3 regions of the Ruminococcus sp. NATIVEDY160 genome follow, and region 2 is predicted to be linked to each of the others. Evidence: riboswitches for the same ligand, from Rfam matches in the RefSeq annotation. Region 2 holds a riboswitch; each other region holds the start of a gene.
What was found. A riboswitch is a leader RNA that binds a small molecule or an ion and turns the genes downstream of it on or off. The one in region 2 is predicted to bind thiamine pyrophosphate.
Positions count from the first base shown of each region.

Region 1: another riboswitch for thiamine pyrophosphate. It lies ahead of thiS (sulfur carrier protein ThiS); the one in region 2 lies ahead of thiS (sulfur carrier protein ThiS).
Region 3: another riboswitch for thiamine pyrophosphate. It lies ahead of AB1I49_RS05165 (thiamine-binding protein); the one in region 2 lies ahead of thiS (sulfur carrier protein ThiS).

Region 1 is NZ_CP162391.1:1,432,965-1,443,143, reverse strand. Features, by position in the region: gene AB1I49_RS07085 (thiamine phosphate synthase) at 1-79, opposite strand, end outside; gene thiH (2-iminoacetate synthase ThiH) at 72-1,325, opposite strand; gene AB1I49_RS07075 (thiazole synthase) at 1,337-2,107, opposite strand; gene thiF (thiamine biosynthesis protein ThiF) at 2,125-2,757, opposite strand; gene thiS (sulfur carrier protein ThiS) at 2,759-2,953, opposite strand; TPP riboswitch at 3,009-3,114, opposite strand; gene AB1I49_RS07060 (hypothetical protein) at 3,270-3,896, shown strand; gene AB1I49_RS07055 (recombinase family protein) at 3,820-4,176, shown strand; gene AB1I49_RS07050 (hypothetical protein) at 4,085-5,038, shown strand; gene AB1I49_RS07045 (hypothetical protein) at 5,239-5,439, shown strand; tRNA gene AB1I49_RS07040 (tRNA-Leu) at 5,720-5,806, opposite strand; gene AB1I49_RS07035 (LicD family protein) at 5,901-7,751, opposite strand; gene AB1I49_RS07030 (ABC transporter ATP-binding protein) at 7,751-8,497, opposite strand; gene AB1I49_RS07025 (ABC transporter permease) at 8,512-9,333, opposite strand; gene AB1I49_RS07020 (cysteine hydrolase family protein) at 9,632-10,156, shown strand; gene AB1I49_RS07015 (adenylyltransferase/cytidyltransferase family protein) at 10,169-10,179, shown strand, end outside.
Region 2 is NZ_CP162391.1:1,627,285-1,637,463, reverse strand. Features, by position in the region: gene AB1I49_RS08070 (IS5 family transposase) at 1-444, opposite strand, end outside; gene AB1I49_RS08065 (GIY-YIG nuclease family protein) at 660-2,600, shown strand; gene AB1I49_RS08060 (leucine-rich repeat domain-containing protein) at 2,646-4,778, opposite strand; gene AB1I49_RS08055 (TnpV protein) at 5,214-5,474, shown strand; gene AB1I49_RS08050 (aminotransferase class I/II-fold pyridoxal phosphate-dependent enzyme) at 5,513-6,052, opposite strand; TPP riboswitch at 6,218-6,323, shown strand; gene thiS (sulfur carrier protein ThiS) at 6,399-6,593, shown strand; gene thiF (thiamine biosynthesis protein ThiF) at 6,586-7,230, shown strand; gene AB1I49_RS08035 (thiazole synthase) at 7,249-8,019, shown strand; gene thiH (2-iminoacetate synthase ThiH) at 8,030-9,283, shown strand; gene thiE (thiamine phosphate synthase) at 9,294-9,929, shown strand; gene AB1I49_RS08020 (HAD family hydrolase) at 9,923-10,179, shown strand, end outside.
Region 3 is NZ_CP162391.1:1,045,826-1,056,004, reverse strand. Features, by position in the region: gene AB1I49_RS05175 (hypothetical protein) at 1-1,234, opposite strand, end outside; gene AB1I49_RS05170 (hypothetical protein) at 1,401-1,943, shown strand; TPP riboswitch at 1,976-2,086, shown strand; gene AB1I49_RS05165 (thiamine-binding protein) at 2,149-2,445, shown strand; gene AB1I49_RS05160 (ABC transporter permease) at 2,414-3,184, shown strand; gene AB1I49_RS05155 (ABC transporter substrate-binding protein) at 3,202-4,236, shown strand; gene AB1I49_RS05150 (ABC transporter ATP-binding protein) at 4,237-4,977, shown strand; gene AB1I49_RS05145 (ABC transporter ATP-binding protein) at 5,140-5,868, shown strand; gene AB1I49_RS05140 (SufB/SufD family protein) at 5,881-6,807, shown strand; gene AB1I49_RS05135 (TspO/MBR family protein) at 6,844-7,302, opposite strand; tRNA gene AB1I49_RS05130 (tRNA-Gly) at 7,447-7,520, shown strand; gene AB1I49_RS05125 (DUF4368 domain-containing protein) at 7,602-8,339, opposite strand; gene AB1I49_RS05120 (DUF6809 family protein) at 8,822-9,094, opposite strand; gene AB1I49_RS05115 (dockerin type I domain-containing protein) at 9,198-9,872, opposite strand; gene AB1I49_RS05110 (leucine-rich repeat protein) at 9,869-10,179, opposite strand, start outside.

The sequences.
Region 1 (10,179 bases), 190 kb from region 2:
CCGCTGCGACAGCTTCGAGATGACCGATAAAGTCCTTGCCGCACAGAAGGCGGTTTGTGATACATATTATCTTACACATATAAATAATCGTTCAGCACAGGCTGCAGGCCTTCGCCTGTAATATCTGAATACATAGCTGACAGACTGCGGCTGTCGCTGATTTCAAACTGTTCGTCGCCCTGCTGTCCGTCCGCTTCAGTGCCGCTGTACTTGCTCTCATGGTCTCCGATGCCTGTCGATACGCCCGCGGAAACCTTTGTCGCGGCAATTTTTACGATACCGTTGCGGAATTCTGCGCTTTCACGCGAGGAAACCGTGATGCCGACATACGGCAGAAAAATTCTGTAGGCGCAGAGAATCTGGCACAGCTGCGTTTCGTGAACGTCCAGAGGGCTGATTTTGTCGTTGTTGATAATCGGGCGCAGTCGGGGGCAGGAAAGCGACATTTCCGCATATGGATACTTTCTCTGCAGATAATAGACGTGCAGGGCGGAAGCCAGCGCGTCCTTTCTGAAATCGGAAAGCCCAAGCAGAGCGGAGAATGCAACGCCTCTCATGCCGCCGCGAAGCGCGCGCTCCTGCGCGTCAAAGCGGTAAGGCCAGACGCGCTTGTGACCAAAAAGATGAAGCGTTTCGTATTTGTCGGCGTCGTAGGTTTCCTGAAAAACGGTGACATAGTCCGCTCCGCATTCGTGCAGATAGCGGTACTCGTCTGTATTTACAGGATAGATTTCCAGTCCGACCATGCGGAAATACTTCCGCGCGAGCTTGCAGGCTTCGCCAATGTATTCGACGTTGCTTTGTCCGCGGCTTTCGCCGGTGAGAAGAAGGATCTCCTCCATTCCGCTCTGTGCGATGACCTGCATTTCGTGTTCTATCTGTTCCATGCTCAGCTTCATGCGGCTGATTTTGTTGTAGCAGTTAAAGCCGCAGTAGACGCAGTAGTTTTCGCAGTAATTCGCGATGTACAGCGGCGTGAACATATAGACCGTGTTGCCGAAGTGCTTGCCTGTTTCAAGACGCGCCCGCTGTGCCATCTGTTCCAGAAACGGTTCGGCGGCAGGGGAAAGGAGCGCTTTGAAATCCTCAATCGTGCAGGTTTCGTGTTCAAGCGCGGCTTTTACGTCCTTTGCAGTGTACTTTGTGTAGTCGTAGGATTTCATCTGCGAGATGACGTTCTCGCACACGTCGGATTCGATAATCTCCATTTCTTCCATATATGCCATATGGTCTGTTCTTGATGAAGGGTCGGTTTCCAGACGGTGCTTGCGTTTGAGCGCTTCCTCTGAAAGAGAATCGGAATCAACTAAAAATCGGTTTTCCATTTCATTCTCCCTCAGTCATGCAGAAATCCCGTCAGAGGATCGGAAGCGGAAGCGCCTCGGGTGAGCACTCTGCCCAAGCCCGAGAGATACGCCTTTCTGCCTGCCTCGATTGCCTGACGGAAGGCTGCCGCCATTAATGGCAAATCGCCCGCGGTTGCAAGAGCGGTGTTTGCCATGACCGCCGCAGCGCCCATTTCCATCGCTTCGCACGCCTGAGAGGGCTTGCCGATGCCCGCGTCAACGATGATGGGTAAATCGATTTCATCAATCAGTATCTGAATGAAATCCTTTGTGGCAAGTCCCTTGTTGGAGCCGATAGGAGAGGCAAGAGGCATAACCGCCGCCGCGCCTGCGCTGACCAAGTCGCGCGCAACATTGAGGTCGGGATACATGTACGGCAGAACGACAAAGCCGTCGTTTGCAAGCGTTTCAGTCGCTATGATCGTCTCCTGATTGTCTGGAAGAAGATATTTGGAGTCGCGCATGATCTCTACCTTTACAAAATTGCCGCAGCCCAGCTCGCGCGCAAGTTTGGCAATTCTGACCGCTTCCTTTGCGTTTCTCGCGCCGCTTGTGTTGGGCAGCAGGGTAACGTTTTTCGGGATAAAATCGAGAATGTTCTCTCCGTCTTTGGTATTGGCGCGCCTTACTGCAAGCGTGATGATTTCAGCGCCTGCGTCTTTGATTGCCGCTTCAATCAGGTTCAGAGAGTATTTACCCGAGCCGAGAATAAAACGCGAGTTGAATTCGTGACCGCCGAGTATCAGTTTATCGTTATTCATATTTTGACCTTCTTTCGTTATACTTCATATTCCTCTGCCAGCACGCGCAAAACCGTGTGCGCCTGATGAGCCGCACACAGCATTACGCGGCTTGCAAACAGGCCGTCGCTTTCTCCTACGCCGTTAACGCCGTCGCCGCAGAGATAAAAGCGTTTGCTGACGCGTTTTGTCTTGATCAGATTCGGACTGTCGGTACCTGCCATGCCTGACGCGGCAACGTAGAACTTTTGCGGCAGCTTCTCTAATACGAGATTGCACAGCATTGCCTTTGCCTGCGGATTATCAAACGCCTCACAGATCACATCTGCCTGTGACAGCAGGGTAAGGGCATTTTCCTCAGTCAGACGTATGGTGTGTGCTTCTGTCCGGATATATGGATTGATCTCGCACAGGTTTTCTACTATCGCGTCGGTTTTGTATTTGCCGATTTGCGAGGCTTTATATTGCTGACGGTGGAGATTGGATAGATCCACACTGTCAAAGTCGATCAGAATCAGCATGCCGATTCCGGCTCTTGCGAGTGCTGTCGCGATATTTGAGCCTAAGCCGCCCAGACCGCATACGGCGACGACCGATGAAGAAAAGACCTTTTGCAGCTTTTCACCGTGTCGAGCGGCAAAGGCATTCTGCCATTCTTCTTTGGTAGGCATATTAACCTCCTCCCACAAAGCTGACGACCTCGAGGACATCGCCGTCTTTGAGCACGGTTTCTCCGTATTGCGGCTTGGGCAGAATATCCTCGTTAAGTTCAACCGCAATCGTCTGAGGATTGAAGTTTGCTTCTTCGAGATACTGACTGACTGTCTTTCCGTCTGCAGACGTGTTTTTTCCGTTGATTAAAACCATTTTGTAACCTCCTTGCAAGAAAAAACGGAGCACCGCCGATTTGGCAGTACTCCGCAACAATTCTAAGGTATATCCCTACGTTGGCATTATCCAAATCAGGTTACCGGTCGGAGGTAGTACCTCCCTCTCAGCCTGTCACACAAGCTCCCGTTTGTTCAAGGCTATTATACACCCTTTTGTTGAAAAGTCAAGTGCATCAGGAAATATTTCAATTGAAAAATTATGTATGCAATTATATCACACAGAACTATTGACAAATAGAAATATATCGATATAATAAAGCATAGTAATCTTATATGAATTATCATATAAAGAAATGAAAGGCAAGGAAAACTGTCCTCCGCACCGCATCCGGGAGACAGAGCTCGACGAGATCATCTGCGGAGAAATCAGCAATGTCAAGGAACAAGCGGCACAGCTTTATGAAAACATCGACGGCGAGGTTCGAAAGTGGCTGAAGAAAAAGAGCACGGTCACGGGCAAAATCCGTCAGCTCAACGCCGAGCTTGAACAGAGAAAGAATGACCAGAAAGAAATTCTGCTGGAGAGAATCCGCGACAGGGAACACGCTTCTGTCTATGATGAAATGCTCTCAGCATGTGAAAGCGACATCAAAAAAATCGAGCAGGAGCTTTATGATATTCAGCACTACAGCGAAACAATCAAAAAGCGCAAATCCGAAATGAAGCGAACCGTGGAGCTGATTGACGAAATCATCAAGGAGGGGGAGATCAGCGACGCGAATCTCAGGCAGCTTATTGATAAAATACTGATCTATGAAACGAGCGAAGGATTACGAATACAGGTCAATCTCAGGGCGGCCTTCACCGAACACATGATCATACTTGACGAGCTTGGCAAACAAAATGCCGACCTCAAAGTTGAAGGGAAATACAATTACCAAAATTCTTACCCAACAGGAGTATTGTGGCGATATTATTAACTTCAAGACGTATTCTAAATCATATAAGAATAAGAAACGCTATGATAATCCCAAAGAAAATTGGGTTATATTCAAGGATGTTCACGAGCCGATTATCAACCGTGATGATTTTGAGTTGGTGCAGACGCTTGTCGTAAAGACAAAGCGCCGTGCTCCTAAACAGGAAAACGGCGAGAAAAATATGTTTTGTGATTTTCTCTATTGCGCCGATTGCGGCAGTAACATACCCGATATTAACGAAAATTCTGTCGGAATTTGGCTTTGCTCCGAGATTATATAGTTTTTCTTCAATAGAACGATTCAGCTTATCTAAAATGAATCCAGAAGATGAACTTAAAAGATTGTTGCATTATTACATTGAATCCGGATTTCCAGTTGCACTTAATTTGTCACCTGTTGGAGGAAATGGTTCGGGACATTCTGTCGTATGTATAGGGCATGGAAAAATCGAAGCATCACATGTGCAAAAGGCAATTCGGAATAAATGGATTCCATGGAAGCATAGAGAAAAATGCCATCCAATTATTAACTCAGCTGATTTCTTTGAAGACTATATTGTTATTGATGATAATCAACCAATATATCAAATCAAACCATTCCATAAACTATCTATTTACCCTGATATGCGAGTTGAATACATAGCGGTACCTTTGTATAAAAGGATGTTTTTAGATGCATCTGATGCAGCAGCTGTTGTAAGATCTGTATTGCATCACGAGCATTTTGGTATAGATGTGTGGGCAGGAGAATTCTTGAAACCCAAAGAAGATGTTGTTATTCGTTTATTTATGGCATCATCACGAAGTTTTAAAGAGTATCGATCTAATTCATTATGCAACAGGATTGCACGTGAAGTATATGCATCAATTCCCATGCCCCGATTCATATGGATTTGTGAACTGTATAGGATGGATGATTACTTTCAAAGCAAAGCATTTGGCGAGATAGTAATTGATGCTACGGCAGCATTAGGTACAGGTCATAGCGTTCAAAACATAATTTTGATGCATTATCCAGGCGTTTTGTGTATGCGTTCTCCTGAACAATCAAAACCAGAATTTGAAGATATGCTCGAATTAAAAAATGATGAATTATTCGAAGGATATAAAAAGAATTTGAGCATAATCAATCCATCTGAATAATATTATTATAACCATTGTTATATTATCTTTCAAAATAAACATGAAGATTTCAGATATTTCCAGATATTATTTATTATGAAAGTTGTTGACTTTTTCAAAGAACAAGGTTATAATATTCAATGCGGACGGACTATCGGAAATAACACAGCATTACGGTCGGAGATATTAGTATCGTTTGTACGACTATGAGGTAATTAATCATGAATTTTATTAAAACTATATCCAAGATAGCAAGCAGGAGTAATGGAGAAGCTGTTTTGAAAAAAGTTCCAGCAAGCAAAAAACCAACTGCAGATTCATTAAAAGGTTTAGAAATAGAAGTATCTGCACAAGTTAGTGCAAATGAGGCAATGCGTAGCAGGAGTATGCAAAGTGTTGTTAATACGGTAAGACGCGGATAGACTATTTATCTTTCATCGTTACGAACTTTTTAAGAAAGATAACACACATTCTACTACCTTAACTATTTACTAATCCCAACAAACACATTGTTTGTTGGGATTAACTTGTTTTAATTCAAAAGAGAAAGAAAGATACTGTAAAATGGCAGGGAGCGGTAAACCTCCTGCCTTGCACTTAACGAACATATCTATCAATCTTACTGTTGAAATTCGGATAAGCATAGAAAAAGACAAATCCGAACCCGTCCCCGACAGGGAGAAGGTTCGGATTATCTTCGCTTGGTGCAGGTAACAGGACTTGAACCTGCATGAAATTGCTTTCACATGGACCTGAACCATGCGCGTCTGCCAATTCCGCCATACCTGCATATTCACTTTGCGGTTTCTCAACCACAAATATTATTTTACCATAAAAAAGCCCGATTGTCAATGACAAATTCGGGCTTTTTTGAAAAAATCACTTATTTGTTCAGTCCGTCATACTTGCCGATATCGCAGAGCAGAATCTCGTGGCAGCCGAGCCTTGTGCTGAGCGGCGCGAGCTGCATATAGTCACCGTAGAGAAAACGCAGGTACTCGTCGTATTTCTTGGGAACAGGCAGCATATAGCCCTCAAAGTCAATATAAATCGCCTTGTCGAGCAAATCAGCCGGAAATACTCCGTTATAAACATTTCTTCCCATTCCGTCATACAGGAATTTGGCGTTCTTTTTTCTCTTAAAGAATGATATCGTGTGGTTCATCAGCCAAAGACTGAATCTGATGGGGAAGAGCTTTACGCAGAAATTCGTAACAGCGGTCTGGATTCTGCTGCCGTTTTCGGTTTTGCGGTGATTCCATTTGTTGAAAACAAGCGCGCGGGTGAAGATAGTCATAGCGAGGTGTATCTTCTGACCGAAGCACGAGTTTGCGGTTTTGTCGTGGCAGAAAATATCAAACGCAATGCCGTTGTGCATAGTCTTATGCTCTTTAGCAAATTCCGTGGCGAAGGCGGTACCGTTTACGCGCAGCTTGGAGAATTCATAAAAGCAGCTTTTGTCGGTTTTGTTTGACTGAAAGCTCATGTTCGCGGGCAGCTCGTCAGCGGCGATTTTGCAGAACTTGTCGTAGTCTTCGCGCAGCATCATAATGTCGGAGTCATCGTCCCACGGAATAAAGCCCTTGTGTCTGATCGCGCCGAGCAGGGTGCCGCCGCCGAGGAAATACTTAATATTGTGCTTGCGGCAAATTCTGTCCACCTCGAGCAGATAGGCGAGCTGGATTTGCTGAATCGCATCGAGCCGACCGTCGTGAGTGTTTGGAAGCTGCATGCCCTCGGTGGTTTTCATATAGCTCATAACGCACAGCTCCAGCGCGGTTTCGAGCTTTAACGCAGCAGGGCAGCCGTAGGTTTCGATTTTACCCGTTGCGACGGGCGAGTGGTTGAGCTCTTTGCCGTCAGTCAGCGCGATTATTGCCGCGTCGCCGTAAACATCATGGAGAACAGCGGCGATTGTCGCTGTAGAAACGGTTGAGTTTATACCCACTACGTTGTAGACTTGATTTCTGTCAAGCACGTTCATGGCGTAAATAATCGAGCGTAGCACGTCGGTAAGATAAACGAACGAGTATTTTTGCTTTGAGTTAAACAGCGAGGTTTCTTTGCCTTCAGCAACCGCCTCGAAGATCGGGTCGAGGAAGCTCTTGATTCCCGAGTGAGCGCCGAGAATGATGCCCGTGCGGAGGGTTGTCAGCTCAAAGCCGCGTGCTTTCTTTTCGCAGTTGAACATCGCTTCAACGGTTCTTAGAAGCTGATTTTCAGTGTTTGCCGCATCTGTGTTAACGATGTCCGCATACTCGTTTTCAGCGTAAATCCTGTGCGGCTTCGGGTTGCCGTAAACCCTGCTGTCGCTGAGCAGAACCAACGGCGCGTTTGTTTTTTGTGCTAAAGCTGAAATGACCTGCGCGAGCTTGATTTCTCTCCTGAAATCGGCTGTGAAATCGCTGACAGCTTCGTTACAGAAGCCTGTGTGGACAATGAAATCTGCTTTGTTTATTTCTGAAACAGAATTAAAATCTACGAAGTCAAAGTCCTCGCGTAGTATCAGTTCAGGGTAGAGGTCGTCGATCAGGCTTTTGTCCTGAGCGCAGAGCACGACCTTACAGCCGAGATTTCGTGTTTCGTTCTGGTAAATCAGCGCATAGCAAAGACAGCGGGCAAGAGAATGTCCGCTGACTACTATAGTTTTGTTTTTTAATTTTAAGATCTGTTCCTTTTCGACCTGGGGCATAGCCGCCCAGTCTGCCTGGAAATCGGTTAATTTATTTTTCATTATTTTTTCTTATTTTTCTGAGCTGCCTTGTAGTCCTGATAGACCTTGAGGGTTTCGTCTGTATTGCCGTCAAAAATAACGGTGCCTTTTCTCAGGTAAATCGAGCGCGGACAGATCTCGCGGACGGATTCGGCGTTGTGGCTTACGTAGAGAACCGTAGTGCCTGCCGAGATTATCTCCTTGATTTTGTCCTTGCACTTTCTCTTGAAGCTCGCGTCGCCGACGGAGAGAGCCTCGTCGACTACGAGTACATCGGGCTCGATGTTTACATTGATTGCGAAGCCCAGACGCATTTTCATACCGCTGGAGTATGTTCTGACGGGCTGGTCGATGTAGTCGCCGAGTTCGGCAAAATCAATGATACGCTCTTCAATCTGCTTGATATACGCGTCCTCAAGACCGAGAATATAGCCCTTGAGGTAGATATTCTCTCTGCCTGTCATCTCCATCGAGAAGCCCGCGGTCAGCTCAAGGAGCGCCGCGACCTTGCCGTTTACGATGATTTCGCCCTCATCGGGGAAGGCAACGCCCGTAATCATCTTGAGCAGGGTCGACTTACCTGCGCCGTTATCGCCGACGATGCCGACGGATTCGCCGCGGTAGATTTCAAAGGAAACGTCGTTGAGCGCTTTGTTGGTTTTAGGATTTCGCGGCTTGAAGAACAGCGCCTTGAAACGAGCCTGGTCATTTTTATAGAGAATATAGGTTTTGCTTACGTTTTTGAAAGTAATAATCGCCTCAGACATTGCTTTTCCTCCGATTAAAGTACGTCAGGAAGCTTTTTCCTGAGTCTGTTGTAGTTGAAGATGCCGAGCGCGAAAACGAAGATGAATTCCGCGAGGAATACGGCAAGCTCCGTTTTGTAGTAGAAGAAGGGTCTGTGGTAGAGGAAGCAGTTGCGGTAGCCGTTTGCGAAGAAGTTAATCGGGTTAAGGAGCATGATAAACTTCAGCGGCTCCTGGAAGCTGTAGGAGTCGTACATGATGCCCGACAGCCAGAAGATACCCGACATAATCGAAACGATAAGGCTTTCAAAGTCCTTGCTGAACGCGGACATAGGTGCGGTAGACCACGAAAGCGCCAGGAAGAACATAAACATCAGCGGGCAGTAGAAGAAGAACTGCAGATTGTACCAGCTCGGACCGATGGCAAAAATGACATAAGCATACATCAGAACCATCAGCATTATGTGTACATAGAGCCTGGAAATCGCTGTGTAGGTAAGAATAGTCGAAACAGGGAACTTGACCTTGGTAATGAACTGCCTGTTTGTTCTAAGGGTCTTTGCGCCCTGAATAATGCTGTCCTGTATGAAGAACCACGGAATAATGCCGATAAACATGAAGGTAAAGAAGTCAATAGAGAACGGGTCGTGGCTTCCGAGGTTAACGTGCATGGTTTTCATGGTTTTGATACCGACAGAGAACGCGAACCAGTATACAAAAACCGTAAACGCGGGCTTCACAACAGCCCAGCCGGGGCCGATAACGGCGCCCTTGTATGTTTTAATCAGCTCGTTTTTCGCGAGCAGAAAGATTTGTTTTCCAAATCCCTTGTGTTCCTTGAAAATCGAAGTAATCAAAAAACAACCTCCTTAAACATAGAGAAAAATATACAAATAACGGTTAACAAAACTCAAAATGACGGGCTTAATTACAAGAGCTGTTCACCTCCGTGAGCCGCGTGTTTGCACACTTGTCCATACTAAATACCATTATAGTACTTTTCCCCGATTTGTCAATCATTTCCGCCTTATTTTTACCGCGGAAAACGGCAGTTCTGCAAATTGCTCAAATTTGTGTTGACGTGATAATCACAATGTGATATTATCATGCTGAGAATACAAAAAAGATAACAATTCAGGAGGAAGCGAGGAGCTTATGAAGCGGTTTTTGGTTGTTGTAGATATGCAGAAGGACTTTGTTGACGGCGCGCTCGGAAGCGGTGACGCTGTCGCGATCGTGCCGAGTGTCGTTGAGAAGATAAAGAGCTTTGACGGAGAGATTTTCGTCACTTTCGATACCCATTTTGATAATTATCCCGAAACCGCTGAGGGCAGAAAGCTTCCTGTGCCGCACTGCATTAAGGGCACAGAGGGCTGGAAGCTCGACAAAAACGTCACCTGTGCGCTTTCTGACAGAGAATATACCGCCGTTGAGAAGCCTACCTTCGGCTCGCTTGAGCTTCCGCGCCTGATCGAAGCCTCTGCCGATGGCGATGATTTTTCGATTGAAATAATCGGTTTGTGCACCGATATCTGCGTCGTCAGCAACGCGCTTGTGCTCAAGGCGAATTTCCCCGAAATACCGATATCCGTTGACTCCGCGTGTTGCGCGGGCGTTACGCCTCAGGCTCACGAGGCGGCTCTGGCAACAATGAGAAGCTGTCAGATTGACGTTATCTGAGGAGGAATGGGTATGAATAATAA
Region 2 (10,179 bases):
GTGACTGTTGTTATCCGAATTATCGTCTTCATTGTTTTCAGGCAGATTGAATTGAATCATCATTTCGTTGATATCTTCAAGGATGTCATCTGTCAGACGTTTGCGAAACTCTACCAAAAGTGACGGCGCAAAAGGCGCTTCATAAGAATATCCCGGAAGTCCGATAAAGTATTGGTAGTAGGCATTCTCCTTGATTTGCTCGACAAGCTCACGGTCGGAATAATCATATTTCTTCTGGATCATCAGCGACCCGAGAGCTGTTTGTAAAGGTTTTGCCGGCATACCGGTCTCGCTCGGAAACAGCGCGGCATATTTTATCTCGATGTCGTACCACGGTATACTCGCAGCCTTCTTTACCCAGCGGTTCTCAGGATCCATCTGCATCCCTGCGGGCTGATTGAAATCTGTAAAACTCATTTGTTGATTTCTATGGAACTTATACATACTGTCCTCTAACTTAAGTGCAAGCTTTTTTATTGCTCTTGATTATTTTCTTGCACTTATTATAGCACATTTCGATGAAAAATGCACTGTTTATCGAGAATTATACTGATTGCTTGTTTTGAAGGCAGTGACTAGTTATGGAGAATATTCCTAAATGTTGACTTTCCAAAACCCCCATGATATAATTCTTTAAGAACTATTTAGGGAGGCTCGCCATGAAAATACTTGTAGAAAATATCGAAGTGGAGAAATACGCGAAACAAAGCAGCGGCGTTTATGCTATCGTGCAACCGAAGAAAAAGAAGGTCTATGTCGGACTGGCTTTGGATTTTTATCACCGATGGCTTTCGCACATCAACAGCATTGCCTCCAGAGAAAAAAAGGGCAGCAACTATAATCTTGTCGATGAACGCGAAAAAGAATTCACAATTCTGCGCGTGTGGTATCCCGAAACCAACCTTGACGAAAACGAAAACCAACACGATATCCTTCTGGATCATGAAACGCTTGTGATGCACGCTTTCCGCACAATGGGTTATAAGCTTTACAACGGTAATAATAACGGCAAGGATGATTTGGGCGAACAACGCTCACACCTTATTGATACCAATGAATTCAATGAATTACCAAAGGATGAATTGCGAAATAGAACAAAAGACTGTCTGCGGCTTGGCTGTGACAACTTTGAAGAATTGCTGACTAAAGCTGAGGTCGACGTAGAAAACGCTCTCAGAAGAAAATTTGATACTTACAAACTCACAGACGAAAACTGGCGTGCAGTGCTTTCCGACATCATCAAAAAGTATCTGCAAAAGGAACTTAGCATAAAGGATTTGCAGTCATTTGGTCTGGAGAAAATGACGAAAGAACAAATATTTGATATGATTGACTCTGAAAGGATAGTGTACCACAAATTCGGCAACTATCTGGATCAATCTTATCAGACTATTATCAGGACAAAGCAATATGATTTGGCGCACAACCGTATGAAAGATATTGGCGGAATCTGCCCTGAGGAGCCGGACGCGCCTGTATGCTTCTGGTCGGTAAAGAAATTGGGAAAATGGTCTCAGAATTTTTTATCCTACAACAATACAAACAACAATACAAAAAAAGGCAAGCGGTATATGTTGATGCAATATACGCCCTCGCCGAAAAAAGCGAAGCGTAAGCCCGATAAGGTGGATTTGCTGAATCCGCCGCCGAAAAAAGCGGAGCGTGAGCCCGATAAGGTGGATTTGCTGAATCCGCATGACGGAGAATCTATGGAAGAATTCAAGAAAAGACTGCAAAACGGCCGGCTTGATTCTTTCACATGCACACAGCAATATTCCGTTACTCCCGACAAAAATGTTTTTTCCGTGCATTACCCTTATCCTCAGAATATGATTCCTTCCATCAATGAATCGCACAAACTCCAATATATCTTTCTGATATCAAAGCTGTATTATATCGATGCGCATTTTGAGAATATAGACGTCGTTCAGCAATGCTTTGAGTCGACTGTAAAGGATGAGAAAAACCCCGACAAAACAATGGCTAATCAGAGAATGAACGCAGCCATCTGTACCTCTCCGTTTGACAATAAGCGCAAAACGCTGAAGGAGCTTTTAACGCAAGACAGCAAAACAGGCAAAACGCTGTTTTTGGCAGCGGAACTGTCGTATCCCTACATGATATATCTGCCTGCAAATCCGTATCCGCTGCTCAGCCACTATCTGGGTTATTATGACAGCAGCTGCAAAACGCCTCAGTTTGTGGTTGTTGAACCCGGAGGGAAAGCCGCTCCTCAATACTACGTGCTGTGCGGAAAAAAAATCTGGATCAACAACGATGTTACGGATAAAAATGAGGTCAAAGAGCTGATTAAAACCGAAAAGCCCGACGGTCGATTTGAATTGGCGGTTGAGGGTTCGGGCGACGAGCTTACAGAATACATTCATATCTATTTCAATAACGGTGAGCATAAAACCATTGCGCTGAGCAACCGTACACGTCAAAAACAACGTAAAACAGAATATCCATTCGGCGATAAGTATTACTACGCGGTTGTCTTTAATTATTCCAAAGGTAAAATTTTATTCTTATCGAACTATGATAATGAAACAACGTCAAATGAGAATTTTAATTTTTATTTGGACGGACAAATTCTGTAATATACCGCACAAAGCTTTCCCCCGGCTTTAAAGCCGGGGGATTTTTTACATATCTTCTTCCCAATCTTCTTCGTCATCCGCGTAATGCTCGCCGAAGATATCCATGCCTTCTTCATAATACGTGTCGTCAAAGAATTCCGACGTGCTCTGTTCGCTCTGTTCGTCGGTTTCGCCGCCGGAGGATTCCTCCCAATCATCGTCCCAGCCATCAAAGGATTCCGTCTTGCTCTGCTCGCCGGTTTCGCCGCCGGAGGATTCCTCCCAATCATCGTCCCAGCCATCAAAGGATTCCGTCTTGCTCTGTTCGTTCTGTTCGCCGGAGGATTCCTGCCAATCAAAGTGCCAATCTTCCAACTCGTATTCTTCCTCGTCTTCGAGGTCTTCAAGAATTTCAAGAAGCTCAGCGCAAATTTTTTTGGCAGTATAGGACTCGTTATTATTAAAAGCCTGCAACCACATATTCGTTCTTGTAATTTCTTCCGTGTAGCTCCAGTTCTCCGACAGCCTGCAATAATGCTCAAAGAGTTTTTTCAGCATGCCATCATCGCTGTAGCGGCACATCATAGTCAAAAGATCCCGTTCCTGCTCCGGATTTCTGCGCAGCAGCATCAGCCAATCCTCGTCAGGAACCAAAGCAAACGCCTTCTGATATTCTTCTAATTCAGGCGAATGTTTTTCCTCAAAACAGCCCGGCAGCAGGCTGTTCAACACGTCATTCCGAATGGACGATGCAGCCATGGAGCGCACAAACTCCCTTGGTACACATTCGCCCGTGGAATAGTGCAAATCCGACTCGCCGATAAGCGCCGCGTTTTCAAAGCGGTATGCAAGCAGCCAATCCGCTTCATAAGGAGAGATAAGCATGCAGACAAAAGGTACTCCGCCGGATGGCAGGCGGCAATATTTTTCAAACAAATCAACAGCTTGCCCGGCGCCGCACTGAATCGCCTCGCGGCAAAGGCTGTCAATGGCTTCTCCATCATGAAAAGAACTTTCGAAAAAGGAATAGAGCTCCGGGTCAAGTCCGTAGCCATAAAATCGGCAGTTGAAAAAGGACATAAACTCCGCAAGATGAAGCATATCGCCGGGGGTATGGCGGTATTGCGCGCGCATATACGCAATTGAGTTCTTTCTAATATCCAAATACGGGTTGTCGCGGTCTTTTTCTTTAATGATTTCCGCCGCAAGAAAGCGTGCGGTTTTGTCGTTTTGAAACAGCGCAACGGAGGCGAAATCATTTTCATCGGTCATGCCTTTCCAAACCGAATTGCACAACGTCAGTGCCATGATTGCGTCAAACTGCTCCTGCTGCTTCATATAGCCCTTGGGCATATTCATTTTTTCGGGCAAGTCATCAACAATATCATAGATGTCATCATAGCCGTCTTCTACATAATCCATGCTGTTGGAAAACGCATAGCGCGAAATATTACGCACGCTGTCGGGCAGTACAACACGGTTAATCGTTTTTGAGCCGCCGAACGAAAATGCGCCGATGGTCTGCACGCCGTCCGGCACAGCAAAGGTTCTGTTTCCGTATTTTACCCGAGGCGACAGCGCGCGATAATAGGTAACCGGCAAATGTAACGGACAGCCCATAAACGCTCTTGCGTTAACGTGGCAGACGGACGGAGAAAACGGGAAGCTTTTCAGCGATTTGCAGTTAAAAAACGCTTCCCTTTCAATCGTCACAAGCCCTTCGCCGCCATACACCCTTTCAAGCTCCGTGCAATCGGCAAAAGCGCTCGACTCAATGCATGTCACCGTGGAAGGAATATGGATTTCTTTTAGCTTTCTGCAATTTGAAAACGTGCCTGACCGGATTACTTCCAAGCCGTACGGAAGGGTGACGCTTTCAAGCGAAGTGCAGGATTCAAAGGCAAAAAGCCCGATATTTTTCACACGAGCAGGCAAATCCACTTTTAACAGATTGAAGCAGCCCTTGAACGCTTCTGCGCCGATATCCTCAATATCATCGCCCAAAATCACCTGCCTGAGCTGCCGCATATTTGTAAAAGCGTTATTCTCAACGCAGCCGCACCATTCCACTACCGCGCAAACGCAATCCGGGTGTTCAAAGAGCTTGGCATAATCGAGGTCGTTTCTGATAACGATAACATCATCCGGAAGCGGCTCGGGCTTTACTTTGGTATTCATTTTCGATTTAAGTGTTAACATAACAAATTCTCCTTTGAAATAAAGTATTGTCATGTCAAAAAAGCGCTTTGTTTGACTGCCCACATCATACCAAAACAGAGTTGCTCCGCGCAAGAGAAAGAGTGAAAAACTTTTTTTACGGCAAAAAGTTTAGGCAGTTCAACGAAAACCTGATGAGTCTTTGCTTTTCGTTTGGGCACTGGGTCAATAAATTTGAGTTGTTTTTGACTTTCATTAACCTTGTCGCTTATCATATATGATAACAACGTGATGGATAAACACAAACTTTCTTCATACAGAAATGCAAAACTGTAACCGAAAAGTTGAATCATTCACATAGATTGATAATATTTGCATTTGCCTTTTCTGCATATCGCAGCGTTTGATAAGCACCGCCACTCCTATGCGTAACGTAGAAAACGCATAGATCTGAACGGTCAACCATTGCTTTTGGGTATGTGGCATTTGGACTATCTTAAACATCACCGCAAATTCACGTACAACCGACTTCAAACGGAATGTAAACTAAATTTCCATCTTTGCGATATAAATTCTCAAGCAGAGGAAATGTTTGATACACTAATCAAGCAATTAAAAGAGTCCGAAGGCATTACCGAACAACTTAAAGCAGAAAATCAAATGGAGTGGGTTGCTCGGATGAACAACATCCGCAACAGAGCCACAGAAATTATAAACCATAATATAATTTACAATTAACTAAAGGCGGTAGATTTTTTTCTCTACCGCCTTTAGTTCTATATGAACGATAATTCCTTACGTTTTTTTCTTCTAACCCGGTTAATATGCCTTTCGAAGTCACCATTGTTAATTAGATCAGTAAGCACATACTGCATAAAGGTGGGCACCGTACAGGAGTAAAATCCTATTTTATCATCAAAGGTTTTTACAAGATGTTTTGGTAGAACCATATAGCCAATACGCAACGAAGGAGAAATCGTCTTTGAAAAGGTATTAAGATAGATGACATTATCACTATTAGAAAGAGCAAACAGTGTTTCCGTAGGTTTAGTGGATACTGAGAACTCGGATTCAAAATCGTCCTCAATAATATATCTGTTGTCCTTTTCAGACCAACGGATATATTCATGACGTTTGGATGCTGTTGCTGTAACACCGCTGGGGTAGCTACGGAAAGGAGTGGTATGTAATATATCGGCTTTCGATTCAGCAAGGGCTTTGCTGTTAATACCGGAGTTTGTCAGTGGAAGAGACTCGTATGAAATATGCGTCGCTTTATATACCTGTTCAATCTTCTTATAGGAAGGCGACTCGATAGCATAGTGGTGTCAAAGGAAGAACAGGAGATCTGTCGAAAAATTTGTGAATCTGTTGGTGCAACACTTCGCATTCGTCCTTACGAGGGATAATTTCAATTGTTCAAACTTTTTTCACCAAAAAGACTTGTATATTTTTACGAAGTGATGTATAATAAATAAAACGACTAAATAAACGGGAGCTTGTATTACGGGCTGAGAGGAAGGTGTGACCTTCGACCGAGAACCTGATTTGGATAATGCCAACGTAGGGATGCCTGATACAAGGATATTAGGAATAACGAAGTACATTAAGGAAGTTACCAAATCGGTAGCTTCCTTTTTTGTTGTTTTTGGAGGTGTTTTTATGGTAAAGATCAACGGCGAAGAACTGAATATTGCAGGTAAGACAGTAGCGGAATACCTTGCAACTACAAACTACGATCCCAAGCGAATCGCAGTAGAGCGAAACGGAGATATCGTTCCCAAATCGCAGTATGGCGAAACCGTATTGCAGGACGGCGACAGCGTAGAGGTTGTCAGCTTTGTGGGGGGTGGTTAATCTGATCCCAACGAAAGAAGAATGGAATAAAGCTTTAGCCGAGCGACACGGCGAGAAGCTGCAAACGAAGTTCTCATCGGTAACGGTTGCCATTTGCGGTCTTGGCGGTCTCGGCTCTAATGTCGCTATTTCTCTTGCCCGTGCGGGTATTGGAAAACTGATTCTTATTGACTTTGATCGTGTGGATATTACCAATTTGCACCGACAGCAGTATAAAGCGAATCAGCTTGGGATGAACAAGACGGATGCCTTGCGGGATAATCTTTTAGAGATCGCTCCGTATGTTACTCTTGAAACGCATACTATCTGTGTAAAAGAAGAAAATGCCACCCATTTGTTGCAAGGTGCAGATATTATCTGCGAAGCCTTTGATGATGCAGAGTGCAAAGCAATGCTTACCAATCTTGTCCTTGAAGAAATGCCCGACAAATATCTTGTTGCGGCATCGGGTATGGCAGGTTTCGGTAGTGCTAATTCTATCAGGACGAGAAAAATCACAAGCAAGTTTTATCTATGTGGCGACGAGAAAAGTGACGTGCAATCGGGAGGCGGTCTCGTATCTTCCCGTGTAATGCTCTGTGCAGCTCATCAAGCCCATACTGTACTCAGAATCTTAGCAGAACAATTTGAAACTTAATGAAAGAAGGAAACAAAAATGAATAACGATAAACTGATTATTGGCGGACACGAATTTAACTCCCGTTTTATTCTCGGCTCCGGTAAGTATTCGATGAAACTGATTGAAGCAGCAGTGAAGGATGCAGGAGCAGAGATCATCACCCTTGCTGTTCGCCGTGCAAATACCAAGGAGCAGGAAAGTATCCTCGACTACATTCCTGAAGGAATTACTTTGCTTCCTAACACTAGTGGTGCAAGAAATGCAGAAGAAGCTGTTCGTATAGCTCGTCTTGCAAGAGAACTTGGCTGCGGCAATTTCGTAAAAATTGAAATTATGCGTGATTCCAAGTATCTGTTCCCCGATAATCAAGAAACTATCAAGGCGACCGAGATTCTTGCCAAAGAAGGCTTTGTGGTTATGCCTTATATGTATCCCGACTTGAATGTAGCTCGTGACCTTGTAAACGCCGGTGCAGCTTCCGTTATGCCATTGGCTTCTCCTATCGGGTCTAACAAAGGTCTTGCCACAAAAGAATTCATTCAGATTTTGATTGATGAGATCGACCTGCCTATAATTGTAGATGCCGGTATCGGCAGACCTTCTCAGGCTTGCGAAGCAATGGAAATGGGCGCCGCTGCTATTATGGCGAACACCGCTCTTGCAACTGCAGGTGACCTTCCTATGATGGCATCTGCATTCAAGAATGCCATTGAAGCAGGACGTAAAGCTTACCTTGCAGGACTTGGCAGAGTGCTGACACGTGGAGCTTCTGCATCCGATCCGCTAACAGGTTTCCTCAGAGATTAAGGTGAAAACTATGGAAAATCAATTTTTTGTAGATTCGGAGCATTTATCGCCGGAAGCACTTGCGAAGAAGCATCGTCTTGAAACCGATCCATCCTCCCGAAAGAACCATATGGAATATCTGCCGGGGATGGAAGTGATTGAATCGGATGTGTGTGCAAATGTGATGGCACAGATGAACTCCTATGATTATTCAAAATACACCGCCGCTGATGTAAAGGCGGCTTTGGAGCACGACAATTGCACTGTTGAAGATTTTAAGGCACTGCTTTCTCCTGCGGCAGAGCCGTTCCTTGAACAGATGGCTCAGCGTGCAAGACTTGAAACAAGTAAGCACTTCGGTAACACCGTCTATTTGTTTACCCCTCTTTACATAGCTAATTACTGCGAGAATTATTGTGTATATTGTGGTTTTAATTGCTACAACCACATTAAGCGTATGAAGCTTTCTATGGAGCAGATCGAAAAAGAAATGAAGGTCATTGCCGACAGCGGTATGGAGGAAATTCTAATCCTTACCGGTGAAAGCAGAGGACAGAGCAATGTGGAATATATCGGTGAAGCCTGCAAGCTGGCAAGAAAATATTTCCGTATGGTCGGGCTTGAAATCTATCCCGTTAATACCGATGAATACAACTATCTCCACGAATGCGGTGCGGACTATGTAACGGTGTTCCAAGAAACCTACGATACCGATAAGTACGAACAGCTTCACTTGCTCGGTCACAAGCGTGTTTGGCCGTACCGCTTTGATGCACAGGAACGTGCGCTTCGCGGCGGTATGCGTGGTGTTGCATTTTCGGCACTCCTTGGTCTGTCGGACTTCCGTAAGGATGCTTTGGCAAGTGCGTTGCACGTCTATTACTTGCAGAGGAAATATCCTCACGCCGAAATGTCCTTATCCTGTCCAAGACTCAGACCTATTATCAATAACGATAAGATCAACCCCTTGGACGTTCATGAAAAGCAGCTTTGTCAGGTTCTTTGTGCTTACCGTATTTTCTTGCCTTTCGTTGGTATTACGGTATCTTCCCGTGAGAGTGCTGAGTTTAGAAATGGTATTGTGAAGATCGCCGCCACAAAGGTTTCGGCAGGAGTTTCCACCGGTATCGGCGATCACGAAAGCAAATACACCGGCAAAGAAACGGGTGATGTGCAAGGCGACGAGCAGTTTGAAATAGACGATAACCGCAGCCTTGATAAAATGTACAAGGATATTGCCGAGGAAGGCTTACAGCCTGTCTTGAACGATTATCTATATGTGTGAGGTAAAGAGAATGAAAAAGTTTGATCCAAGTTTATATTTTATCACCGACAGCACGAACTACACCGAGGAAGAATTCCTCTATCGTGTGGAACAGGCGCTCATTGGCGGTGCAACCTTTCTTCAGCTTCGTGAAAAAAATAAGAGCACACGAGAGTATATCCAGCTTGCCGAAAAGGTTCACGCCATCGCCAAGCGTTACAATGTGCCGCTGATTATTGACGACCGTGTGGATGTTGCTCTCGCTATTGATGCAGAAGGCGTTCACGTGGGCGCTGAGGATATGCCCGTTGCAACCGCAAGAAAACTCATAGGCGAAGATAAGATCGTAGGCGCAACGGCAAAGACGGTTCCGTGGGCAAAGGAAGCCTACGAGCAGGGTGCTGATTATCTCGGTGTAGGAGCAATCTATCCTACCACGACCAAAGTAAAGACTGTTCTGACTTCTACCGATACCCTTCGGGATATATGCAACGCTGTTCCGATTCCTGCGAATGCCATCGGCGGACTCAACAAGGATAACATTGACGTGCTTGCAGGCATTCCCATTGCCGGAATTTGTGTAGTGTCAGCCATTATGAAAGCGGATGATCCCAAGACGGCGGCGATGGAATTGAAAGCAAGAGCGCAGGAACTTGGCTTATGCTAAAGGGAGCCATCTTTGACCTTGACGGAACGCTTCTTGATTCCATGTTTATCTGGGAAACCATCGGCGAGGATTATCTGCGAACACTTGGTAAAGAACCGCATGAGGATCTGAAAGAGATATTTATGACGCTTACCTTGGAGGAGGCAGCCGAATATTACCGAGAGCACTACGGCGTCACACTTTCTGTCAAAGAAATTGTGGACAGCGTCAACGCTATGGTTGAGGGAATCTACAGAACAAAGGTCACTCT
Region 3 (10,179 bases), 580 kb from region 2:
CAGGCTCGGGCTTAGTTTCTACAACCGGCTCGGGCTTTGCTTCAACAGCAGGCTCGGGCTTTGCTTCAGCAACAGGCTCGGGCTGCGGTTCCTGCGATGCCTTCTGAGAATTATCGCCGTAACCGACCACAAAATCGCTGTCATTGGTTTTTGCCTTTTCTGCACTGGTGAGATAAGGAACGGGCTCGTCATCTACAGGCGCCTGATAACCGATGATAAAATCGTCAAGACCCTTTGCATTCAGATAATACTCAGACGGTCTGACGTCAGCTGCAGGCTCGGGATTATCCGCAGACTCGGAATCGGCTTTTGCCTCAGCAGTTCCTGCCTTATCATCCGAAAAAACCAACTCATCATAGCTTTCGGTTTTGATGTACTTCTTCTCTTCCTCTGTAGCTTCGTCCGAGTTGGGAAGTCCGTCAATCACCTTGAGCTCATCCTTAGTGAGCGAATTGAACGCCATCTCTGTGATGAACGAAATCGCATACGCACCAAGCACAAAGAACATTCCCGCATTGAGTACGGAAGTGTATCCGCCGCCTTCCTGAATACCGGTAAAGAGACGGTAAATGCTGTATGAAAGCGCAAGCGCAACAGCAGGTAAGCCGTAAATAAAGCAAGCCTTGACGGGACTTCTGCCCTTGACTCTCGAAAGCACCATCGCGTGCGAGAAGTAGTAGAGAGAAAGGAAAATAAAGCAGAACAACGGAGTCATGTCCGTCGCGGAAATAGACACCTTTGTCGCCTCAAGAAACTCATATACAATCTCGGTACAACCCCAGATAGCGGGAAATACAAAGAGAGTGGATAGTCCGGAAACGACGGTTTTGCCCTGTAAATGAATGCGGGTCATCAGGAAAAACGCAATACCTGCGGGAATAGACGCGATCGCACTGATGAGCGACATAACGTAATATTCCGAATCAGTTGTGCTGTTCATAAAGGTCGCTACGGAGCTTGCTATCACCATCGCTCCGGAAAGAGCAGATAATATAGCCGCGGCGATATTCTTTTTGACAGGATAAACAGGCGATGTTTTCCTGTCGAATATATTGATGATAATACACGCGACAAAGAGTACTGCCGCAATTCCGATTGCTGTGTAAGACACAGCCATTTTGTCCATTCCCAAAAAATGACCGCTGTCGTCCGCGCCGAAAATACTCATAACGCGGAAAATAATCATTGCAAGAGCAGCGGGAATAAAGGGAATCAGCGTAAATTTTACTTTCATAAAACTCTCCGTTCTGAAAATGAGCTGCTATACAGGGGTATTTTTCCCCAAATACGTACATATTATATTTTAAGACAAACACGCGCTGTTGTCAAGAAATATTTAATTACAAAGTATGGTGCATGAGTAACAAAATTCTTGTGCGAAATAAAGGGTTGATTTGGATTTGAAAAGAAAAATCGCGGTTTTTTCCCTTTTGCTCATCGTCATGGCGTTTATTCCCGCGATAATTGTGTGCAGAGATAATCAGCGCTTTGACAGTACCGCAGATAACAGTAATGACGAAATAATAGCCCTTGCCGCAGAGCTTTGCGAAGATGATTTTTGTGATGAAGCCGTAAAGGCAATGGTAATTCTGGCAAATACTGATTATCCAACTGTAAAAGCCTCCGATAATAATTCTGATAATGAATATTATTTACTTGCAAAGCATTATTATAATTCCAACAGAGAACTATACATACAAAAGGGTGGTAGTAAAATGTATATTCCATACGCAGAATCGTCAAACGGTGCGACTGTTTCCAATGAAAAATATCCCTATCTGATTCCAACCGCGTCACCGTGGGACTGTCTTGACCCTGACTATGAAAAAAACAGTGTATGCGCCGGGGTGAGTCTCAGAGGTGTGGATTACCTCTGCAGGCGAGGCTTTTCCGCCGAGGAGGCTCTGCTGCATTATCTGACAGGTTTCGAAATTAAAGCTTGACATCAGCGGAAATTCGTTGTATGCTAGGTATGAAATAAACGCAGGGGTGTCCGCTGAAGCGGGCTGAGAATGGGCTGTTTCGTCCTTACCCTCTAACCTGATTCGGATAATGCCGACGTAGGAAGCTCGTTTCAAAACGTAATTTTGAGCGCCGCGGCTATCCGCAGCGCTTTTATTTTATACTAATAATAAGGAGAAATGTAAAATGAACGCAAGCGTAGCAATCCAGACTCTGCCGGAAGCGAAGAACGACGACGAGCTTATCCGCATTGTCGACGAAGTCATCGACTATATCAAGAGCACAGGACTTAACTACTATGTAGGCCCGTTTGAAACCGCGATTGAGGGTGATTACGACGAGCTGATGGATATTGTCAAGGAGTGCCAGCACATCGCGATCAGGGCAGGTGCGCCTTCCGTGCTCGCATACATCAAAGTAACGTACAAGCCCGAGGGAGATGTGCTGACAATTGAAAAGAAAGTTACCAAACACCACCAATAAGATCGTACCGCCGCTCGCAGCGATATTGATTCTGCTTATTATCTGGCAGGTGGTGAGCATGACGGAGCTTGTACCCTCGTTCATGCTGCCATCGCCCGTTGAGGTCGTACAAGCTTTGATAGCGGACTTTCCGCTTCTGCTAAGTCATGCGGGCGTAACGCTGCTCGAAACCTTCATCGGCCTGATCATCGGTATCATCGTGGGCTTCGGTCTCGCGGTGCTGATGGACAGGTTTTCGGTTATCAGACACGCGCTCTATCCGCTGATCGTGCTGACGCAGACGATCCCCACCGTAGCCATAGCACCTCTGCTTGTGCTTTGGTTCGGCTACGAGATGCTGCCGAAAATCATTCTGATAGTGCTGGTGGTATTCTTCCCCATCGCTGTCAACATGCTGGACGGCTTTCGGTCGGTTGACAGGGACACCGTCAGCCTTCTGCGCTCGATGGGCGCGGGCGACAAACAGATTTTCCGTTACGTCAAGTTCCCTGCGGCACTCGGAGACTTTTTCGCGAGTCTCAAAATTTCAGTCTCATACGCGGTTGTCAGCGCCGTCATTTCCGAATGGCTGGGCGGCTTCAACGGCTTGGGAGTATACATGACAAGGGTTAAAAAGGCGTATTCCTTTGACAAGATGTTCGCCGTCATATTCCTGATTTCGGCTCTCAGCATGATCCTGATGTGGCTTGTTAAGATTTTGCAGAAGAAATGCATGCCTTGGAATAACAAAAAGGGATAATAAAAGGAGTAATACTAATGAAAAAAAGAATTCTTGCCGCTGTAATGGCAGCTGCGATGCTCACACTCGGTATGGCAGGCTGCGGCAGCGCCAACAACAGCAACAGTGAAAACAACGAAACGGCAACAACCGCCGCTTCCGCCGAGAAAACAAAAGTCACCTTTGTGCTCGACTGGACGCCCAACACAAACCACACAGGTCTGTATGTAGCTCAGGAAAAGGGCTACTTTGACGAGGCAGGTCTTGAGGTCGAAATCGTTCAGCCGCCTGAGGACGGCGCCGAGGCTCTTGTCGGCACAGGCAAGGCTCAGTTCTGCATGACCTTCCAGGACACCATGCTTCCCACCGTTGTAGGCGACACAAAGATGCCCATTGAGGCTGTCGCGGCTGTACTTCAGCACAACACCTCGGGTATTATCTCCCGCAAGGGCGAAGGCATCGACACACCTAAGGGTCTTGAGGGCAAGAAGTACGCAACATGGGATCTGCCGATTGAGAAGGCGACTCTTAAGCAGGTTATCGAGGACGACGGCGGTGACTTCGACAAGGTCGAGCTGATTCCCAGCACCGTTACCGACGAGGCCTCCGCTCTGCAGAGCAAGTCCGTAGACGCTATATGGGTTTACTACGGCTGGGCAGGCATCGCCACAAAGCTCAAGAACGTAGACACCGACTACTTCTATTTCAAGGACATCAACCCCGTATTCGACTATTACACTCCCGTTATTGCGGGCAACACCGACTGGATGAGCGAAAACCCCGACAAGACAAAGGCTTTCCTCACCGCTCTGAAAAAGGGTTACGAGTACAGCATTGAAAATATTGATGACGCAGCCGACATTCTCGTCAAGGCAGCTCCCGAGCTTGACAAAGAACTGGTTCTCGAAAGCCAGAAATATATGGCCGATCAGTACAAGGCTGAGGTTGAGCAGTGGGGTTACATTGACGCAGCGAGATGGAATGCGTTCTACAACTGGATTAACGAGAAGAAACTCCTCGAAGTGGAGATTCCCGAGAACACAGGCTTTACAAACGAGTATCTGGAGAAATAAATGAACAGGCTTGAAGCCAGGAATATCACATATTCCTACGACAACAAGGTCAATGTAATCGAAAACATTCAGCTTTCCGTCGGCGAAGGCGAGATCGTCTGCCTGCTCGGTGTGAGCGGCGGCGGCAAAACCACGCTGTTCAACGTAATTTCGGGTCTGAACCGTCCGCAGCAGGGTGAAATCCTGCTCGACGGCGAGGATATCACAGGCGTACCGGGAAAAATCAGCTATATGCTGCAGAAGGACCTGCTCCTTCCCTACCGCACAATTGAGGCAAACGCCGCTCTGCCTCTGATTATCAGGGGCGTAAAGAAAAAGGAAGCTATCGCTAAGGTCAACCCGTATTTCGCGGAATTCGGACTTGAGGGCACCCAGAAGATGTATCCGTCTGAGCTCTCGGGCGGTATGCGGCAAAGAGCCGCGCTACTGAGAACATATATGGCATCAAGCAGCGTCGCGCTGCTCGACGAACCGTTCAGCGCTCTCGATACTCTCACAAAAAGCGAAATGCACCGCTGGTTCCTGAATGTTATGGAAAAAATCGACCTCTCGATTCTGTTTATCACCCACGATATCGACGAAGCTATTCTGATCTCAGACAGAATTTATCTTCTCGGCGGCAAGCCCGGTACAATAACCGACGAGATTATCATAAACGAACCGAAACCGAGAAGGTCTGATTTCAACCTGACAGATGAATTTTTACAGTACAAACGACAAATAATAAGTAAGCTGTGCTAAGCTTTACATAAATGCCTTGTCCGGCGCTTTGCCGGGCGGGGCATTTCTTATTACATTTAACGCAATACAGTACAGCGAGTGAAATGGCGCCCGTTTTTACTTGCTTTTTGTCCGTCTTTGTTATATAATTATCAAAAGAATAACTATACGGGAGAAGAAAACATGCTGGAACTGAAAAACCTCTCATTCAGCGTAGAGGAAAACGGAAAGCAGAAGGAAATTCTGCACGATTTGAATTTGAAAATTGACAACAGCCGTTTTGTTGTTATTACAGGCCCGAACGGCAGCGGCAAATCCACGCTCGCAAAGCTGATTATGGGCATTGAAAAGCCCACCTCGGGTCAGATTATTTTTGACGGCGAGGACATTACAGAACTGTCTATCACCGAACGTGCTAAACGCGGTATCAGCTTTGCCTTTCAGCAGCCTGTCCGCTTTAAGGGTATTCGCGTCCATGACCTGCTCAGACTCGCGGCAGGCAAAGATATTACCATAGCGGAAGCGTGCAACTACCTCTCTGAGGTCGGACTCTGCGCAAGGGATTATATCGAACGCGAAATCAACTCTTCCCTCTCGGGCGGCGAGCTCAAGAGAATTGAAATCGCAACGCTGCTCGCGCGCCAGACAAAGCTGAGCGTATTTGACGAGCCTGAGGCAGGCATTGACCTCTGGAGCTTCCAGAACCTTATCCGCATTTTCGAGAATATGCAGAAGGAAATCAAGGACAGCTCAATCATCATTATTTCACATCAGGAAAGAATTCTTCGCATCGCCGACGAAATCGTTCTGCTCTCGGGCGGCACGATCAAAAAGCAAGGCAGCGTCGAGGATATTCTTCCCGAACTGATCGGCACAACAGCGGCGGTAGACGCCTGTGAAAGACTAAAGTAAGGAGGTTATGGAATGTTAGGCTTAGACGATATTTCAAAAATGATTCTAAACGAGGTCGCCGACATCACTGACGAACCTCAGGGTGCGTATAACTTCCGCGTCAACAGCGGTCTCGCAGGCAGAAACACAACCGAAAACATCAACATTGTTTCAAAGAAAAACGGTTCGGGTATCGACATTTTCATCAAACCCGACACCAAGGGTGAAAACGTGCACATTCCCGTCGTTATCAGCGAGAGCGGCGTTAAGGAGAAGGTATACAACGACTTTTTCATCGGCGACAACTGCGATGTAACCATCGTAGCGGGCTGCGGCATCGACAACTGCGGCGCGCACGATTCTCAGCACGACGGCATTCACCGCTTTTATGTCGGCAAGAACTCGCGCATTAAGTACGTAGAGAAGCACTACGGCTCCGGAAACGGCGAAGGCAAGCGCATTCTCAACCCCGTCACCGAGGTATACATGGAGGAAAACGGAGTGATGGAAATGGAGATGGAGCAGATCAAGGGCGTTGACTCCACAGACCGCATGACGATTGCCGAACTCAAAGCAGGCGCCAAGCTGCTTATAAAGGAGCGTCTGATGACTCACGGCAGCCAGACCGCTGTCAGCGGCTACAAGGTTTCTCTAAACGGTGAAGGCTCTACAGCCGACGTTGTTTCGCGCTCGGTCGCAAGAGATACCTCTGAGCAAACCTTTAACGCCTGTATCGCCGGCAACGCTCCTTGCAGCGGCCACACAGAATGCGACTCGATCATTATGGACAGCGGCAAAATACTCGCTATCCCCTCTCTTGAGGCAAACAACGTGGACGCTATGCTCGTTCACGAGGCGGCTATCGGCAAAATCGCGGGCGACCAGCTGATCAAGCTGATGACCCTCGGTCTGACTGAAGCGGAAGCCGAACAGCAGATTATCAACGGATTTTTGAGCTGATACATCAACGGCGGCAGATAAACTGCCGCCTGTTTTTTATTTATTCAGAAGATACACGCCGAGATTAAGGTAGGTCGCAAAAATCACCCACACGGCATATGGTATTTGAAGCAGACCTGCGGTTCTGTCCTTCGAGTAGAATTTGAACACCATGACGAGCACCAATACGTCAAGAAGGATAATCCAGAAGAACGCGAAAAGACGCCATTTGAGCAAAAAGAACGCAATCGGCCACAGCAGGTTCACACCGAGCTGCAGATAATAGATAAGCGAATCCGAAGACTCCGGTCTGCCTGTCTGTCTTATCATTCCATAGGACACGCCCATGAGTATATAAAGGATAGTCCAGACAATCGGGAAAAGAATCCCGGGCGGTGACAGCGGCGGATGATTGAGTGTATCATAATCCATAGAACTCATTGTGAGGAATCCGACCGCCGCTCCAAGAAGCAGCGGCACCGCGATCGCTGAAGCATAATTTCGCAGCTTTGACATATTATCTCTCCGTTTTCTAAATGTATTTACTATTAGTATATTAAACGGAAAGGCGGAATATTCAAAACAGATTACAGGATTTTTTACACAGATAATCTTGACAACGAAATAAAAGAATGCTATAATACATATTGTTGCAGATATGCGGATGTAGTTTAGTGGTAGAACTTCAGCCTTCCAAGCTGATCGTGAGGGTTCGATTCCCTTCATCCGCTCCAGATAAAAACGGAAGTACTTTAGGCTGATTCCGAAAAGGATGTTTTCAGTTTAAGGCGGTGCCCTATGCGTAGGCGGACAGTTCAGGCTGTCCGCCTTTCGTCATGCGTTTTTTCTTCTGCTTGGTTGATTTCCCCCGGCAGAGCGAATGTTCCGATGTAGCGGAAATAGATATCGATTTGCTGCGGAGAGGTCTGGCTGTGCTTTTTCTCACGCTCGTGAACAACGATCTTGCTGATGAAGGTTCTCAGTACCTCCGGCGTCAGTTCCTGAACACATACATATTTCCTGACGATGTCAAGGAACTTTTGAACATTGGTACATTCATTTTTGAGTGTATCAATTTCTTTTTGCAAGTCAGGAATAGTCGCTTCAAGCTCCTTCTGCTCATCATTGTAATCAGCGGATAACATTCTGTACTGTTCGTCGTTGATACGCCCGAGGACGTTATCCTCATACAATCGCTTGAACAGCGATTTCAATTCAACAATACGCATTTCTGCTTTTGACAGCTCCGCAGTTTTGGCGTTCAACTCTTTTCTGTACTGTGAGGAAGTCTTTTTGCTTATGTAATCGGTAAACTCCTTCGTATTGTTCCTCGCGTAGTAGAGCGCCTTGTTGATTTCTTCACGCACAATTTCGTCGAGCACAACCTCTCTGATTGAGTGCGGTGTGCATTTTTCTTCACCGACGTGCTTGTGATAGTTTCCGCAGATAAAGCTGTAGCTCTCACGCTTGACCGTTCTTCCCCGATAGAGATAATGTTTTCTGCCGCAGTCGGCGCAGTAGATGAGTCCGCTGTATTTATTGATTTCACCCATCCATAACAGTTGGTTTATCGATCGGTATGTCAAAGGAAAAACGAAACCCGCCTATCTCAAGCATAAGGACGGATTCCGTTTCAAGATTGATTGTATTATTGAAAACAACGGCAAAACGCTGGTTTGTGTATTTCCGCATTCTTTCGATGAAAAGATCACCAAGGAACAGTTGGAGCATTACATCAACGTCAGCAGCAACTATGGGAGCCTATGCAGCGAGGTCTCCCTTGTGGTGTTTAGTGTGAACCGATTCAGTGATTGGTGTGTTCATCAGGCTTCGGTTTACGACCAGCTGTTCTGCGTACCGTTAGAGAGATTGAAATATTAGATAACACAGCGCATAGATTAGCGTTATGCCAATCTATGCGCTGCTTTTTGCGCCCCACAAACCGCGACAAATCGGCTGTGTGGGCTTTGTTCGATGAGGTCGGGTACTTCCCCGATTTTTTTGTTTTGCGCGAAACAGGGCGAAACAGGGCGCGTCAGATTTTGCCGTAGTTAAGTGCCTCAACCGCGATTTTGATGCCGAGAGAAAACCCCCGGATAAACACGTCGCGTTCTCCGAGGGTCAATAGCTCAAGGTAGTTGTCTTTGAATTTTTGAAATGTTTCTTTCTGTTGTTCCGTCAGTGTCGCTGTCAGCGCTTCATCGTGACGGACAACGAGCCTGTTTGCGGTATCGTACTCACTGCCTTTGATAATCGGGATTTCATGCGGAATGATATTCCCGTAGTAGAAATCTTCCAGAGTGGTCATTGTGCTCACCTCGCTTTCCCAGCAAGACACAATATCACATGGGTTTATAAAAGTCCAGAAAAAAAGAACCGGTCCGGCAAATAACCGAACCGATTCAATTGTTTTATCCTAAGTGGTCAATAAGCTGCGCGAGGTATTTTTGAATATGCGTCGCGTCGGATATATTTACCACACCGTCTCCGTCCGCGTCGGCAGCCTTAAGCCTGTCGCCGCTCAGCGTCAGAAGCTGCGCAAGGTGCTTTTGAACTTCGGTCGCATCGCTGATATTTACGGAGCCGTCGCCGTTGGTATCTCCTATCTTTGCGTCGCCTGCCAATACCCAACCGTTCTTTATGCTGAAAGTTTGGTTTTGCAAAGCATTATTGAATACATTTTCCGGATTATAGCTGATATTCACTCTTGAAAGCAACGCGTTGCCTTTTATGCGGAAATACAGCTTTGCCAGAGTGCCGCTGTCTGTTTTGTTCTGAGAATCAGACGAAAACCAGGAAATCCTCAATGGATTGGTTTTTGTGTTACCGGTGGATATGTCGTCGCTGAACAAACTGCAGCCTTTAACTTCCGTTAATTCCAAATCTTCTGTCGGATAGTCAACATCAATACTCAGCGCAGTTATTCCGGGGTTATTCAGAAGGTCGAGACTAACCTCTACGATTTCGCCGGGATTCCCGCGAACTATGTTTGTCTGAAAAATCGGTTTATCCGCCGCGTTTGAAGATATTACAGAGCAGATAAACAGCATAATTGCGGAGAGAAGCACCGCCGTTACTTTTTTCATTTCAGCACGACCTCCCATCCATTGATGTAGCGTTGGAGGAGCACCAAGTCCTTCATGTTGATTTCGCCGTCATCATTTACATCGGCGGCAGACTCAACGATCTGAACGTCCCAACGGTTAATCAGCTGCTGAATCAATACAAGATCTTTCATATTGATGTTGCCGTCGCGGTTTACATCGCCGGGCGTTGGCTTCAGTACAGAGACAGTGCTATTTTCAATATCAAGCGGAACGTTGACAAAGGCGCTGTCAAAAACATTTTCTGCATTATATGTAACAGTGATCGGATAGTCGGCAAGCGGAACAT